Regions from separate parts of the Clostridium sp. MF28 genome, predicted to be linked through region 2. Evidence: riboswitches for the same ligand, from Rfam matches in the RefSeq annotation. Region 2 holds a riboswitch; each other region holds the start of a gene.

Region 1 (3,296 bases), 2.5 Mb from region 2:
GAACCAGATCCAATAGTCCAGAAAATTACATAGTCACCTCTTTTAACTTTACCTTCCTTTATCGATTCATACAATGCTATGAAAGGGCTAGTAGTTCCAGTATATCCATATTTATTTCCTATATAGATACTCTTATCTTCTCCTATATCTAAAAGTTGTCTTATATTTTTTATATTTATAAACGCAAACTGAGAAAAGCAAAACATCTTAATATCTTCATTTTCTAAGCCATTTTTCTTCAGCATCTTTTTAGCAATCTCTGCTGCGGGATAAACACATGCCCCACCATCAAATGGCAACCATTTCAGATAAAGTTCGCTTACATCTTTTGATTTGAAAAAATTAGAGAATCCTTCACTTGGATACATAATGTTATGACTTTCCTCTGTGTTTATATAATATTCTGCATCAACTATCCCACACTCTTCTTCAACTTTTTCTAAAATTATTGCACATGCAGCATGTCCATAATTTCCATAGCAAAGCTCATTATTTGGGTCAGCTAATGAATCAACATCATCACAACCAATAATTAATGCTCTTTTAGCTCGCTTCGACGATTCTAAATAATTTGACATATTCTCTAATGCAACAGTCATGCCAGCACAATTAGCATTCATATCAAAACACATTACATTTCTTCCTGCATTTAATTCCTTATGTATTAAAATAGATGTTGCTGGTGCTACATATTCCGATAATATAGATGAATAAACTAGTACATCTATATCACTACCTGTCAAGTTAGCCTTATCTAATACTGATTTTGCTACTTTTACTGCTAGAGATAAAGTTGTCTCCTGTTCATTAAACATAAATCGTTTATCTCTACCCATTATATCTACTAATAAATGTTCTACATCTTTATCTTGTTTTTCAAAATGTTTTAAATAAATATCATTTGAAACAACTTCTGATGCATGACAAACATCAATACAACTTAGTCTTATTCCCATAATAATCTCCTAGCTAATGTAATTCAATTTAATATTATAAATTATGTATCATTTTAAATTATTTCAATTACCAATCCAGTGTTCCTACTTATTCTTGATAATTGCATCTTTAAAGTAATATTGCTACCAACATTTGCTATAACCTTTACAAACTTGCAAGCCTTGTACATTTGAAAACATCCTTCTAACATTGGTAACATCTCTTGTCTTGAAACGTTTAACTCTCTTGCGTCAAAATTCAATACATATTCTGAAGTTTGTATAGGAGATAGTTCTTTTCTAAAATCTTCAACAAAACTATTAGCATCGTTTGGTTCAAACATTCCCCATATCCTTATATTAATCTCCTTTTTTGCTTTGTCCAAAGACAGTTGATACTTTTTCATTTACTACACCTAACCTTTCTTTATTTAAATTGTTACCATATACACATATTTCAATGATTTTGTATCAAAATAAAAAGGTACCTATTAATTATTAATAGGCACCAAAAATAAACAAATGACTAATGTTTATATAACTACATTTTGGCAACCTGGCAATCATTGAAAATGAATTTCTTTAGACCCATAGCTTTGCGGCCCTACCTTTCGGCAAGTGTGCTATTATCAATGCATATGATATGCATAATTTTACACTTATTTTTGATAAATTTCAATATTTATACCAATATTTTTACCATTAATGGCATTAAAACTAATTTTAGTAAGTTATATTTATAATTTCTACTTATTTTGAAAAGATTCCTTGAATTCTTTCTTAATAACTAGGAAATCTTCTAAATCATTCAAAAACTGAAATAATAACGCTCTATTTTCAAATTCGTTTCGATTTTTAGGCAAATCCATTTTTTCATAATCTTTCCTAAGCAAATTTAGTTTATCTATAAGCTCTACACAATCATTATCTTCCTTAAGATTCATTGCAACTTCATTTGTAAATTCTGATAATATTCTAGTTTGATCATAAGTCATATAAAATCTCGAGAAATGCCTCTTCATTCTTTTCATTGTATCTAGCTGTATTATTCTCATCTCTATATAACTCAAATAATAATCATTTTTTTTAAATAAATGGTTATTATTTATTATCTGCGCCATAAATTTAGACTTATTAATTAATTCCTCAACGCTCACTGATATTTGCTTTTCATAAATTGGTACAGCTTGAGTAACAAGGCTTACTGCCATATCTGATAATATAGCTCTATAATAATCTTCTATTCTTTCTTTGTTTTTTTCAAATTGTTCTTCCAATGATGCGGTATATAAATTAAACATCATTGCTACTCCAATTCCTATTACAGTTAATTGTGCTTCGTTTATAATCCATGAAATATTTATATTTGTGCTTGTAAGTAAATGTGTTGATAATACAGATCCAACTACCATTCCTTCCTCTATTTTTAAAATTATTGTTGTTTGTATAAATATAATTAAAAATAATCCGAATATGATTGGGTTATTTCCAAGTAATAAATATAGCATAAACGACAAAAGAATGGCTAATGCAGAAGCAATTATTCTTCTCCCTGCAACTAATAAAGATTCTTTTTTTGTATCTTGAATACTTAGGATTGCAATAATTCCTGAAGTCACTCCAAATTGTAAACCAACATAATTTGATATAATAATTGCTATTGTAGCTGATAATGCCATTTTAAGAGTTTTAGATTGTAAATATTTTATCATTTTTACTTTCTCCTACCATGCTTAAATTCTTATTCATTATATAATCTTCACTTTTGCATGTAGCTTGCCTTTCATATGTATCTTAATTAAATAACGCTTTTTGCACACGTGTTCCAGATTTATAATGAAATATATACCTCCTTCATTGAGATTATAAGAGGCATATATTTCATTACCTAGAAACCTTTTTTAACTTCTTATTTTCATACATTTTATAATCAGCTTTCCTTAACAGCTCCTCTAAATTATCTGCTTCACTCAGCTTATAGCTAGTTGATCCAAAACTTATTTCTAGTTTATATGTTTTACCATCTGAATCTTCTATTATTTTTAATCTTTATTGATTATCCGAGAATAGCTCATTTCATTATTTATATTATATTGCACTATTATTTGACTTAGTAATAATGCCAAAATAATTATGCACAATGCTAACATATATCTTTTTCTTATCGTTTTTATAACTTTGGTATATCCAACTGAATTCTTTTCCATTGCTTTCTCCTAAACTACTAATACTAAATAGTTTGTTTTTAAACAAATCATCCTACTTATTAACTATATATAATTTACTGATTATTTTTTACTATATATTGTCTACATTATCTTATTTCCAACTTCAATTTTTATTTAAATATTCTCCATTTTA
Region 2 (3,296 bases):
ATATATTGGATGGTAAGAGAACTTGGGAAAAGGAATTGTATGAATCAAACGTTAGACATACATTACCAGATGCAGAAGCTGGAGATTTAACATCAGCTATGCCATATAGAACTATGACAAATATTTTAAACTTCATACAAGCCATGGATACAGTAGTTCCAGGATTTGCAAGCAGAGAAACATTATTATATGGCCCAGAAATAAAATTCTACAGTAATAGAATTGATTTAGATAAAAATTTCGAAACTAATATAAAAGGCTTACATTGTTTAGGTGACTCAAGTGGATGGACTAGAGGACTTATGATGGCATCAGCCATGGGTGTGATAATGGGTAGAAAACTTTAAAAATATTGAAAATACTAAGTTGTATTAATATAAAGTATTCATAAATTCAGGGAATGATAACATTCATTAAACAGTATTCTACATAATTTTTTATGAAAATTATGGGGGATGCTGTTTTTTTATAAAAGATATATTAATTTAAATGATGTGTTATTAGTAATAACCTAAAGTTAAGATTATAAATTGTATAAAGAAATATAGATAACCCAACTAAGACCTTAACTTATGCATATAACTCGCTGAAATGAGTAACATACTTTTGTTCCAGTTTCTAGGTAATTCTGATGGGTGATTCTAAGGCTATAAAAGTTGCACCCAAAGTGCTAGTCTCAAAGAACAAGCTTTGAACTAGCACATTTGGAACAACTTATAGCCAAAGAATCACATCCATCAAAATTACCAATGAAACATTCCACAAAAGTATATTACTCATTTCTGGTTGGAAGACATTTCATAGTCTAAGTATAGTTTATGATTTCGGTAAGTTATCACATAAGTTTAGTTTTAAATTTGGATATCTATATGAGAATTATAAAATTAATAAGGGTAACTTATTACAATACATAAATAAGTTACCCATAAACGATTTTATATAGAAGGATAAATAGTTAATAAGAAATTATCTTATTTTCTTATTATAGCTGATAATTATTACAAGATTATAACAAATATGTTAATTCAATATAAACATTATATTAAAATAAACTTAAATATGATATTTAAGGACAGTAAATAAAATTTTTTATACATTTAATAATTACCTTTAAATATGTAACAATTATTGTAAGGTAAATATTGCATTTAATGTTGATTTTTCTTATATTATTGTTATAATATATACATAGAAAGACATAAAGTAACATAAATATACAAAGATTGGGAACTGTGAAAAATTCTCTGTATTTGGGCATCTTGAGAATTTGGAGTTAATGATGCAACCCACCAATCAAAACTAATTAATTTTTTTAATTAGTTTTGATTGGTTTTTTATATTTTTGAACTAAACATAATAGAGTTAAAAGTAAATAAAATAGTTTTTTAAAGTTAATATATATGAGAGGTGATATGCTATGAAGATACATAATGAAATCATGAAAGTTATAAATGATAATTTGGAAAAGTGTTCTAAATTTGAATTTGTTGCAGAGTTAAGAGATTTAACTTTAGCAGATATGTACTATATTGAAAAGATATCGAGTATTGATAGTATAAAAGCGAAGTTCAATTATAAAATAATAAATAATACTTATATAAAGATTAATTATTCACGTTAATTAATATGTAGGAAGAGGGAAGACATGACACTAACTATTAAGATTAAATTAGGCAAAATAAAGAAAACGGAAGATGATGATAATAAAATAATTACAGACTTTTCTCATAAAGAGGTTTAATTAATAAGAATCATGGACATTAGAAATATTGTTTATGATTCTTATTTTTTTGTTATAATAATATGGTAGATTTGACGAGGAGAGTAATGGTATAAATAAAAAGGTATATGAGCTATTAGAGGAGATAAAATTACATTCAGAGAAAATTAGTGATTGGGAACAAATAACAAATATATTTGCTAATGCTATTAAAAGAAAAGGATTGAATAATGAAGAAGTTGAAGAGATAAGTGAGAGAATACTTAGAGAAGTTAGAAAAAAGTAGAAGTGAATTTGAATGATTTATAATATAAAGGACTTTCTTTAATGTTATAATTTAAAGAAAATCCTTTTTAGCGAATATATATATTTTAACTATTATAATCCAGCGCTTTTAATTCTTTTTCTAATCTGAGGCCCTATTAGTGATGCAACTACCATCTTTGCGAGGTCAGCAGGAATAAATGGAAGAACACCAATTGTTAGAGCCTTATTAAATGGTAGATGTGCAACATATGCTAGCCATACTGTTCCGAGCATGTAGGTTACTAGTGTACCTATCAGCATACCTAAAAAGCACATAAAAATTTTATTAGGAAATTTGTCAATGAATATTCCACTTATAAATGCCATAAAAGCGAATCCAATTAAATATCCACCTGTTGGCCCTGCTAATTTAGTAAATCCACCAGAGAATCCTGAAAAAACGGGCAATCCCAATGCACCTATGAGAAGATAAATAAGATAACTAATTGTTCCTTCCTTTTTTCCAATTATATATATAGTAAGGTAAATTGCCAAATTTGTTAATGTAATTGGTACTATACCAATAGGAATTGAAAATGGTGCAGATGTACATATAAAAGCACTCATTATTCCGATTATTGTTAACTGACGTGCGTTAGTTCTACGTATATTTTCCATAATTTTAAATCTCCTTTATATATTATATTTCTTTTCTATAATTCTTTTTTAATTAAAAAACCGAGTGTTTGCAACATTATTTTATCTTGGCATGTATTGTTACCTACAGTAGTCAGCATATCACCAGTTATCGTTGCATTAGCTCCAGATTGAAAAATTTCTATGCCGCCATCTTCAAAATAAGTTCTTCCGGCAGCCATACGAATATAAGCTGTTGGATTTATGTAACGAAAAATAGCAATCGTTCTTAAGATATCGTCATTAGAAATCCTCTTTAAATTTTCTAATGGAGTACCTTTGATAGGCATTAATATATTTATTGGTATAGATATAACTCCAAGTTCTGATAAGCTTATAGCCATGTCAATTCTGTCATACCAAGTTTCACCCATTCCTATAATACCACCGGAACAAACTTTTAAACCTGCATTTTGCGCTAGTTTAATTTCTTTAATCTTGTCATCATATGAATGAGTAGTACAAATATTATGAAAGTTTCTTTTAGAAGTTTCTATGTTTGCATGGTACATTGTGACTCCTGCTTCTTTTAAAAGTACAAATTGTTCTTCGCTTAAAAAACCGTGAGATGCACATAGGTTGATGGAACATTCTTTATTCATCATTTTGTATGCTTGTACAGCTTTATCAAAAT
Region 3 (3,296 bases), 2.8 Mb from region 2:
ATATTAACTTTTAAATTCTTTGCTTCAGAACTTTCTTTTGAAAGTTGTTGAGCTGCCAAGCTAACCTGCTGACTGCTATAATATATTTCTATAAACTTTTTTATATCGTCTTTCTTTGATATGTATGATTCTATTTCAAACCCAGTAGATATTGCAACGTCATCTATTGCATATATATTTAAGGGATCTGATAACGTAACCTTTATTTTATTCTTTTCAAATCCGAATGGTATCAGATTATATTTATCACATAAATTTTTAGGAATTATACTTATAGCTTTTTTATCAAAATTTATTGTATTTAAATCTACTTTTTTAATTCCTGTCTGTTGTTCTATTGCTTCTATTATATCTTCTTCAGTTATAATCTTACTATCGAGTAGTATTTCTCCTAGCTTCTTCCCTAGTGTCCTCTGAGACTTTAATGCTTCTTGCAATTGATATCCTGTAATTTTTCCCGCATTTACAAGAATGTTACCTAGTCTTCTTTTTTCAGTTGCCATTCTGAGTCTCACCTTTCCTATGAATTATATATAAAATGCGGTATAACACCTTATATTTAGTATAAGTTTGCTATTCGATTTTCACAAGTAAAGTTATTGTAAAAAAGTGTATCTTCACATTAACAAATTCCAGTAAATTTTTAATATTTCCGCCCCGTAGAGCATTGAAATTAAACTTCCTATTGCTACAAAAGGCCCAAATGCTATTTTTTCTTTTGCCTTCTTTAATTTTAGTATCAAAACAATTATTCCTATTATTCCACCTAGCACAATTGCTAGAAATAAGCCTAATAAAATTCCTTTAATTCCTAGGAACAATCCACACACAGCGGCAATTTCAATATCACCTTCGCCCATTCCTCTTGTTAAAAACACTATTAGTCCTATGATTATTGCTCCTAGTATTCCTCCCAGAATTAAATCTAGAACATTATTCTTATATAAAACATACTGTAATAATATAAATAAAATGCCAACTATTCCTCCAAAAATCGTGGTGCTTGTAAATACAAACTGAGTATCGAAATCTATAGCACTAATTGCGATTAAAAGAGATACCAAAATACAATATTTTAAGGTAATCAGATCTAATCCAAACTTTACATACACAATTAAATACAACAATCCATTTAAGATTTCTATAATAGGATATCTTATAGAGATTTTTTCACCACAATACCTACATCTTCCTCTAAGAAATATATAGCTAAATACAGGCACTAGATCTAGTGGATTTAAGTTATGTTTACAGGTTGTACAATGGGATGGTGGGAATGCAATTGATTTTTCTATAGGAATTCTATAAATACAAACATTTAAAAAACTGCCTATAACTAGTCCTAAAATACATATTAATGCATAGTCCAAAAAATCACCTCTCATTGTATATTTTAATATTATTTAACTTTTTTGTAAACGTTGTTGTGAGCAAATTTGTATTTTATTCTCATTTTTTCAAAAATATTTAATCAAAATTATATTAAGATAATAAAAATTCATTCTCTTATTTTAATCATAGTAGCTAAAGTACCTCTTCAATATATCTCCACTGTATTTGCAAGTATATTACAAATTCTTTAAAAAAATATAAAAACCGGCCTTTATAAAATATAAAGGTCGGTTGCACTACTAACTCACCATATATAAAGTGCCCAATTAAAATATATGGATCAAAGTTTCCTTATAACAAAATATACTTGCTGTCTCTTTTATTTCTTACATAACATATTAAATATAGCCAATATATGCCATAGTAATTATACCATAATGATCATTAATTGGTCTATCTTGTTTAAAACTTTTTTCTTCTAATATTATTAGCAATTATTTACTTATAGTCCTACATTTTTGTCACTTTTCATATAAAATTTTAGAATAATTGCCATATATATTTCTATTCCATAATACCATGTTTACAATTTTTTTACAACTATTGAATAATATTGTTAATCATGTTTTACATATCTACACCAAAAGATGTTAGTTTCCAATCTAAAAAGAATTAGAAAATTGAATTTACAAGAAAATGCGTTTTATTTCTTTAATTGTTTACCACTCCTTAATTTTATTTAAGAAAACATTTATACTCAATTAACATTTTCAATATAATTTTGTAATAATTGTTTGTTATAATAACTTTGTAAGATAATTTCTTACTAATTATTTATCCTTCTATTAATAAATATAACAACCGTTTAGGGATAGCTGTTGTACCAGCCAAGCTATCCTTTTCTTTTACAGTTAATAAATCTACAGGTGGGCAAAAAAAACACCTCCAATATCAATTAACTATGCATATCAATATTGAAAGTGTTATTATTTTAATAAATATATTATTATCCAGTGATTTTGCACTTTTACAGTAACTTAAAATATTTTACTCATCCCATCCTTCAGGGAATTCAGCGTTGTGGTATACTTCTTGAACGTCATCATCGTCATCAAGTAAGTCTAACATCTTTTGGAACTTCTTAGCATCTGCTTCATCTATTGCTGTGTATGTATCTGGAATCATCTTAACTGAAGCTTCTAAGAATTCAATGCCTTGTGCTTCTAATGCTTCTCTAACTATTCCGAACTCTTCAGGTGCAGTTGTTACTACAAATACTTCTTCTTCTGATGCGAAATCTTCTGCACCAGCATCCAAAGCAATCATCATTAATTCATCTTCATCTTTATCTTCTTTTTCAATGACAATTTCGCCTTTTTCTTGGAACATAAATGATACACAACCTGATGTACCCATGTTTCCGCCGCCTTTTGTAAATGCACTTCTTACATTTCCAGCAGATCTATTTTTATTATCAGTAAGAGTTTCAACTATTACAGCTACTCCACTAGGTCCATAACCTTCATAAACTATATTTTCATAATTAACTGATGATAATTCCCCAGATGCCTTTTTAATTGCTTTTGAAATAGTATCATTAGGCATGTTTGCTGCCTTGGCTTTTGCAACTACATCTCTTAATTTTGCATTTATATCCTGGTTAGCTCCACCATTTTTAACAGCCATCACAATTTCTTTACCTATCTTAGTAAAAATCTTACCTCTTTTTGCATCTGTCTTGCCCTTTTTTGCTTGAATGTTATGCCACTTTGAGTGTCCTGACATATGTTTTCCTCCTTACTTTATTCGTAATAATTATCTCTATTTTTATAAATATATATTGCAATTAAGTCCCTAAATCTTGATCTTATTTTAGCTCTTAACTTACTAAAGTTTTAAATATAGATTCATGTTAACAATATATATAATATCTATTTGTACCGATTCTTATTACAAGTTATTCA
Region 4 (3,296 bases), 880 kb from region 2:
GAACTTAGATTTATATCATAACTTACCGAAATTATAAATATTTTGATTCCGAAAAACTATGAAAATATCGCTGAAGGTTCTAAGCAGCAGGTTGTATCCACTTTAGCATGCGCCGACTTTCCTAGGGAAGCTCGACTCATTACATTCGCTGAGGAAGTTCGAGAACCCAAAATAAAATTTTGGACTCTCACTTCACAAGCTAAAATCGAACAACCTACAGCTAAGAACCTTTAACAGCTCATTTTCAAATGTTTTCTCCACAAATATATTTACAATTTCTAGTAAAGACATGAATTTAAAGTTCTAGCAAATTTGCTTATCTAATAAGTCGGAGGTTTAAATTGGATATATAATTACAGTTTAGCTTCTAATGTAACACTTCCACAAAAGCAAGATTTTTATTTCTAGTATAGAATATATTCAGGCATAGATATGGTTTGGAATATGGATATCTACTTGAAGTGGATTATGAATAAAAATTATAATTTCTAGCGAATTTGTTTATCTAATAAGTCGAAGATTTAAATTGGATATCTATGAAAATTAGTTTTATGAGTATATTTACGGAAAGAAGAGGGAAGCTTTTACTGATTTTTTATTTTTAGAGGAGAGGGATTGTTATGATAGTTGATATTCATTCGCATATAATACCTGGGATTGATGATGGATCTAAGGATATGGAAATGACTTTGGAGATGCTTAGAAATGCGGAAAAAGATGGTGTTAAAGAAATTGTGGCTACTCCTCATTATTTACTTGAGTATGGAGAAGCTACAATTGATGAAGTTAAGAATTATGTGAAGGAAATTAATAATATTTTAGTGAAAGAGAACATAGATATAAAGGTATATAGTGGTCAGGAAGTTTATTATACTGAAAAGATAATAGAATACTATATACAAGGGAATATTGGGACTATAAATGATTCTAGATATATGCTGATTGAATTTCCGATGAGAAAGTTTGATGAAAGTATATTTGACACTCTTTATGAGCTTCAAGTAAGAAATATAGTACCAGTAATTGCACATCCAGAAAGATATATTCCTATTATACAAGATCCTAAGAATATTAATAAGTTTATTAATGAAGGTTATTTATTCCAAGTAAATGCTGGAAGTATAGATGGAAGATTTGGAGAAAAAGTTCAAAGGACAGCTAATGTGCTTCTAAATAATGGGATATATAACTTTATAGGGTCTGATGCTCATAATATTAATAGAAGAAATACTGGTCTTAGTACGGCTTTGGATTTAATAAATAAAAGCACAATCAAGGATGTATTTAAAGATAGTTCTGAAAAAATGCTAAATAATGGGGAGATAAAGTTTTCAGGAGAGAAAATTAAAGAAAAGAAATCGATATTTGGATTTTTTAAAAGATAAATTTATTGTTAAATGTCTAACAATGGGATAAATTTCATGAGATGGATTGTCGAATCAATATTAACAAATTATTAATTATGTGGTATAATCTGTGATAGAGAGACGTTGATCCATATGTTTATCTGGGCACTTTATATATGGTGAGTTATTAGTGCAACCGGCTTTGATTTATGTTAAGGTTGGTTGCTTTTTGTGAATAATAAGGGGAAAATTTGTTCGTTTGGTGATAATGAGCTTTAGGGGGAGTAGTATGCAGCAGTTAGAATTTAACAGTGAGGAAGTTTTGTTTAAAGAACAACTGGAAACGGAAGACAGCAGAATAGGATATTGTTTTTTAAAGAGAACTATGGATGTGTTTTGTTCATCTATTGGACTTATAATTTTAAGCCCAATATTTTTAGTTGTGGCCATTTTAATAAGATTAGAATCAGAAGGAAATTCTATCTTTTCGCAAGAGAGAGTCGGAAGAAATGGCAAAAAATTCAGGATGTATAAATTTAGATCTATGGTGGCCAATGCAGAAGAATTAAAGGACAAGCTAAGTGCTAAAAATGAAATGGCTGGACCAATGTTTAAAATGAAAGAAGATCCAAGGGTAACTAAAATAGGAAGATTCATAAGAAAAACAAGTATAGATGAATTGCCACAATTAGTTAATGTCTTAAAAGGTGAAATGAGTTTAGTTGGACCGAGGCCATCACTTCCAAAAGAAGTAGTGAAATTTGAAGATTGGATGATGGAAAGATTAACAGTTAAACCAGGACTAACTTGCTACTGGCAAGTGTCTGGAAGAAGTGATATTGGCTTTGAAGATTGGATGAGATTAGACGTTAAGTATGTTAGAGAGAGAAATACTCTAGTTGACATAAAGTTAGTTTTAAAAACATTCGGGGTGTTTTTTGGTGATGAACATGCGAGATAGATTCATTTGGGCAGAGTTTGATCTGTGACTCAATAAATATAGAGAAATATTGTCGTAATTTTAATAAAAAAGTTTCAGATATGGTAATGGCATCTAAATTTATATCGAGTTAGCAACTATTTAATGTCCATAGATTTTATAGAAAAAGAATTCGAAGGGTAGAGGATAATGGAGACTAAGAAAAAGAAGATTTTATATATTGTTGAAGCCATGGGCGGAGGTGTGTTTACATACATCGTTGATCTCGCTAATGAGCTAGTTAATGAGTATGATATGTACATTGCATACGCGGTACGTCCACAGACTCCATCAGATTATAAGGATAATTTCGATAAGAGAATCCATTTGATCGAGGTTAAGAATTTTGGTAGAGTAATTAATCCTGTGAAAGACATAAAAGCTCTTAGAGAAGTAAAAGCGATTGTCAAGAAGGTTAATCCAGATATTATTCATCTCCACAGCAGTAAAGCGGGGGTAATTGGAAGACTTGCTTTTAATGGTAAGAAAAATCCTTTGTTTTATACGCCTCATGGTTATAGTTTCTTGATGCAGAACTACAAATTTGCAAAGAGAATGATGTTTAAGATAATTGAAGCTGTATGTGCTAAAAGAAAATGCACGACCATCAGTTGCAGCGAGGGTGAGCATCAAGAGACTTTGAAACTTACCAAGCGTGCTACTTATGTAAACAACGCAGTCAATCTAAATGATTTGCAGAAGATGATTGATCAGGTGGAAGTGAAAGAACATCCTTATACAGTGTTTACGCTGGGGCGTATTTGCCATCAGAAGAATCCTGCGCTATTTAATAAGGTTGCGGAGGCTATGCCGGATGTAAAGTTTCTTTGGATTGGTGAGGGTGAACTAAGAGAAGAATTAAAAGCACCTAATATTGAAGTTACCGGGTGGACTGAGCGAGGAGAGGCGTTAAGAATGTCTATGAATGCAGATGCATTTATCCTGACTTCTTTGTGGGAAGGCTTGCCGAT

The links. A riboswitch is a leader RNA that binds a small molecule or an ion and turns the genes downstream of it on or off. The one in region 2 is predicted to bind cyclic di-GMP.
Region 1: another riboswitch for cyclic di-GMP. It lies ahead of AXY43_RS08515 (hypothetical protein); the one in region 2 lies ahead of AXY43_RS24530 (hypothetical protein).
Region 3: another riboswitch for cyclic di-GMP. It lies ahead of AXY43_RS09580 (prepilin peptidase); the one in region 2 lies ahead of AXY43_RS24530 (hypothetical protein).
Region 4: another riboswitch for cyclic di-GMP. It lies ahead of AXY43_RS20425 (sugar transferase); the one in region 2 lies ahead of AXY43_RS24530 (hypothetical protein).

The regions. Positions count from the first base shown of each region.
Region 1 covers NZ_CP014331.1:1,896,107-1,899,402, forward strand. The annotation lists gene AXY43_RS08510 (3-oxoacyl-[acyl-carrier-protein] synthase III C-terminal domain-containing protein) at 1-956, opposite strand, end outside; gene AXY43_RS08515 (hypothetical protein) at 1,010-1,321, opposite strand; cyclic di-GMP riboswitch class I at 1,483-1,570, opposite strand; gene AXY43_RS08520 (aromatic acid exporter family protein) at 1,682-2,647, opposite strand; gene AXY43_RS28735 (diguanylate cyclase) at 2,820-2,975, opposite strand; gene AXY43_RS27795 (hypothetical protein) at 2,978-3,142, opposite strand.
Region 2 covers NZ_CP014331.1:5,538,172-5,541,467, forward strand. The annotation lists gene AXY43_RS24525 (NAD(P)/FAD-dependent oxidoreductase) at 1-347, shown strand, start outside; cyclic di-GMP riboswitch class II at 1,217-1,300, shown strand; gene AXY43_RS24530 (hypothetical protein) at 1,418-1,621, shown strand; gene AXY43_RS24535 (biotin transporter BioY) at 2,099-2,644, opposite strand; gene bioB (biotin synthase BioB) at 2,680-3,296, opposite strand, start outside.
Region 3 covers NZ_CP014331.1:2,159,887-2,163,182, forward strand. The annotation lists gene AXY43_RS09575 (GspE/PulE family protein) at 1-503, opposite strand, end outside; gene AXY43_RS09580 (prepilin peptidase) at 618-1,370, opposite strand; cyclic di-GMP riboswitch class II at 1,609-1,691, opposite strand; gene AXY43_RS09585 (YebC/PmpR family DNA-binding transcriptional regulator) at 2,380-3,117, opposite strand.
Region 4 covers NZ_CP014331.1:4,659,688-4,662,983, forward strand. The annotation lists gene AXY43_RS20420 (tyrosine-protein phosphatase) at 621-1,385, shown strand; cyclic di-GMP riboswitch class II at 1,475-1,557, shown strand; gene AXY43_RS20425 (sugar transferase) at 1,636-2,307, shown strand; gene AXY43_RS20430 (glycosyltransferase) at 2,476-3,296, shown strand, end outside.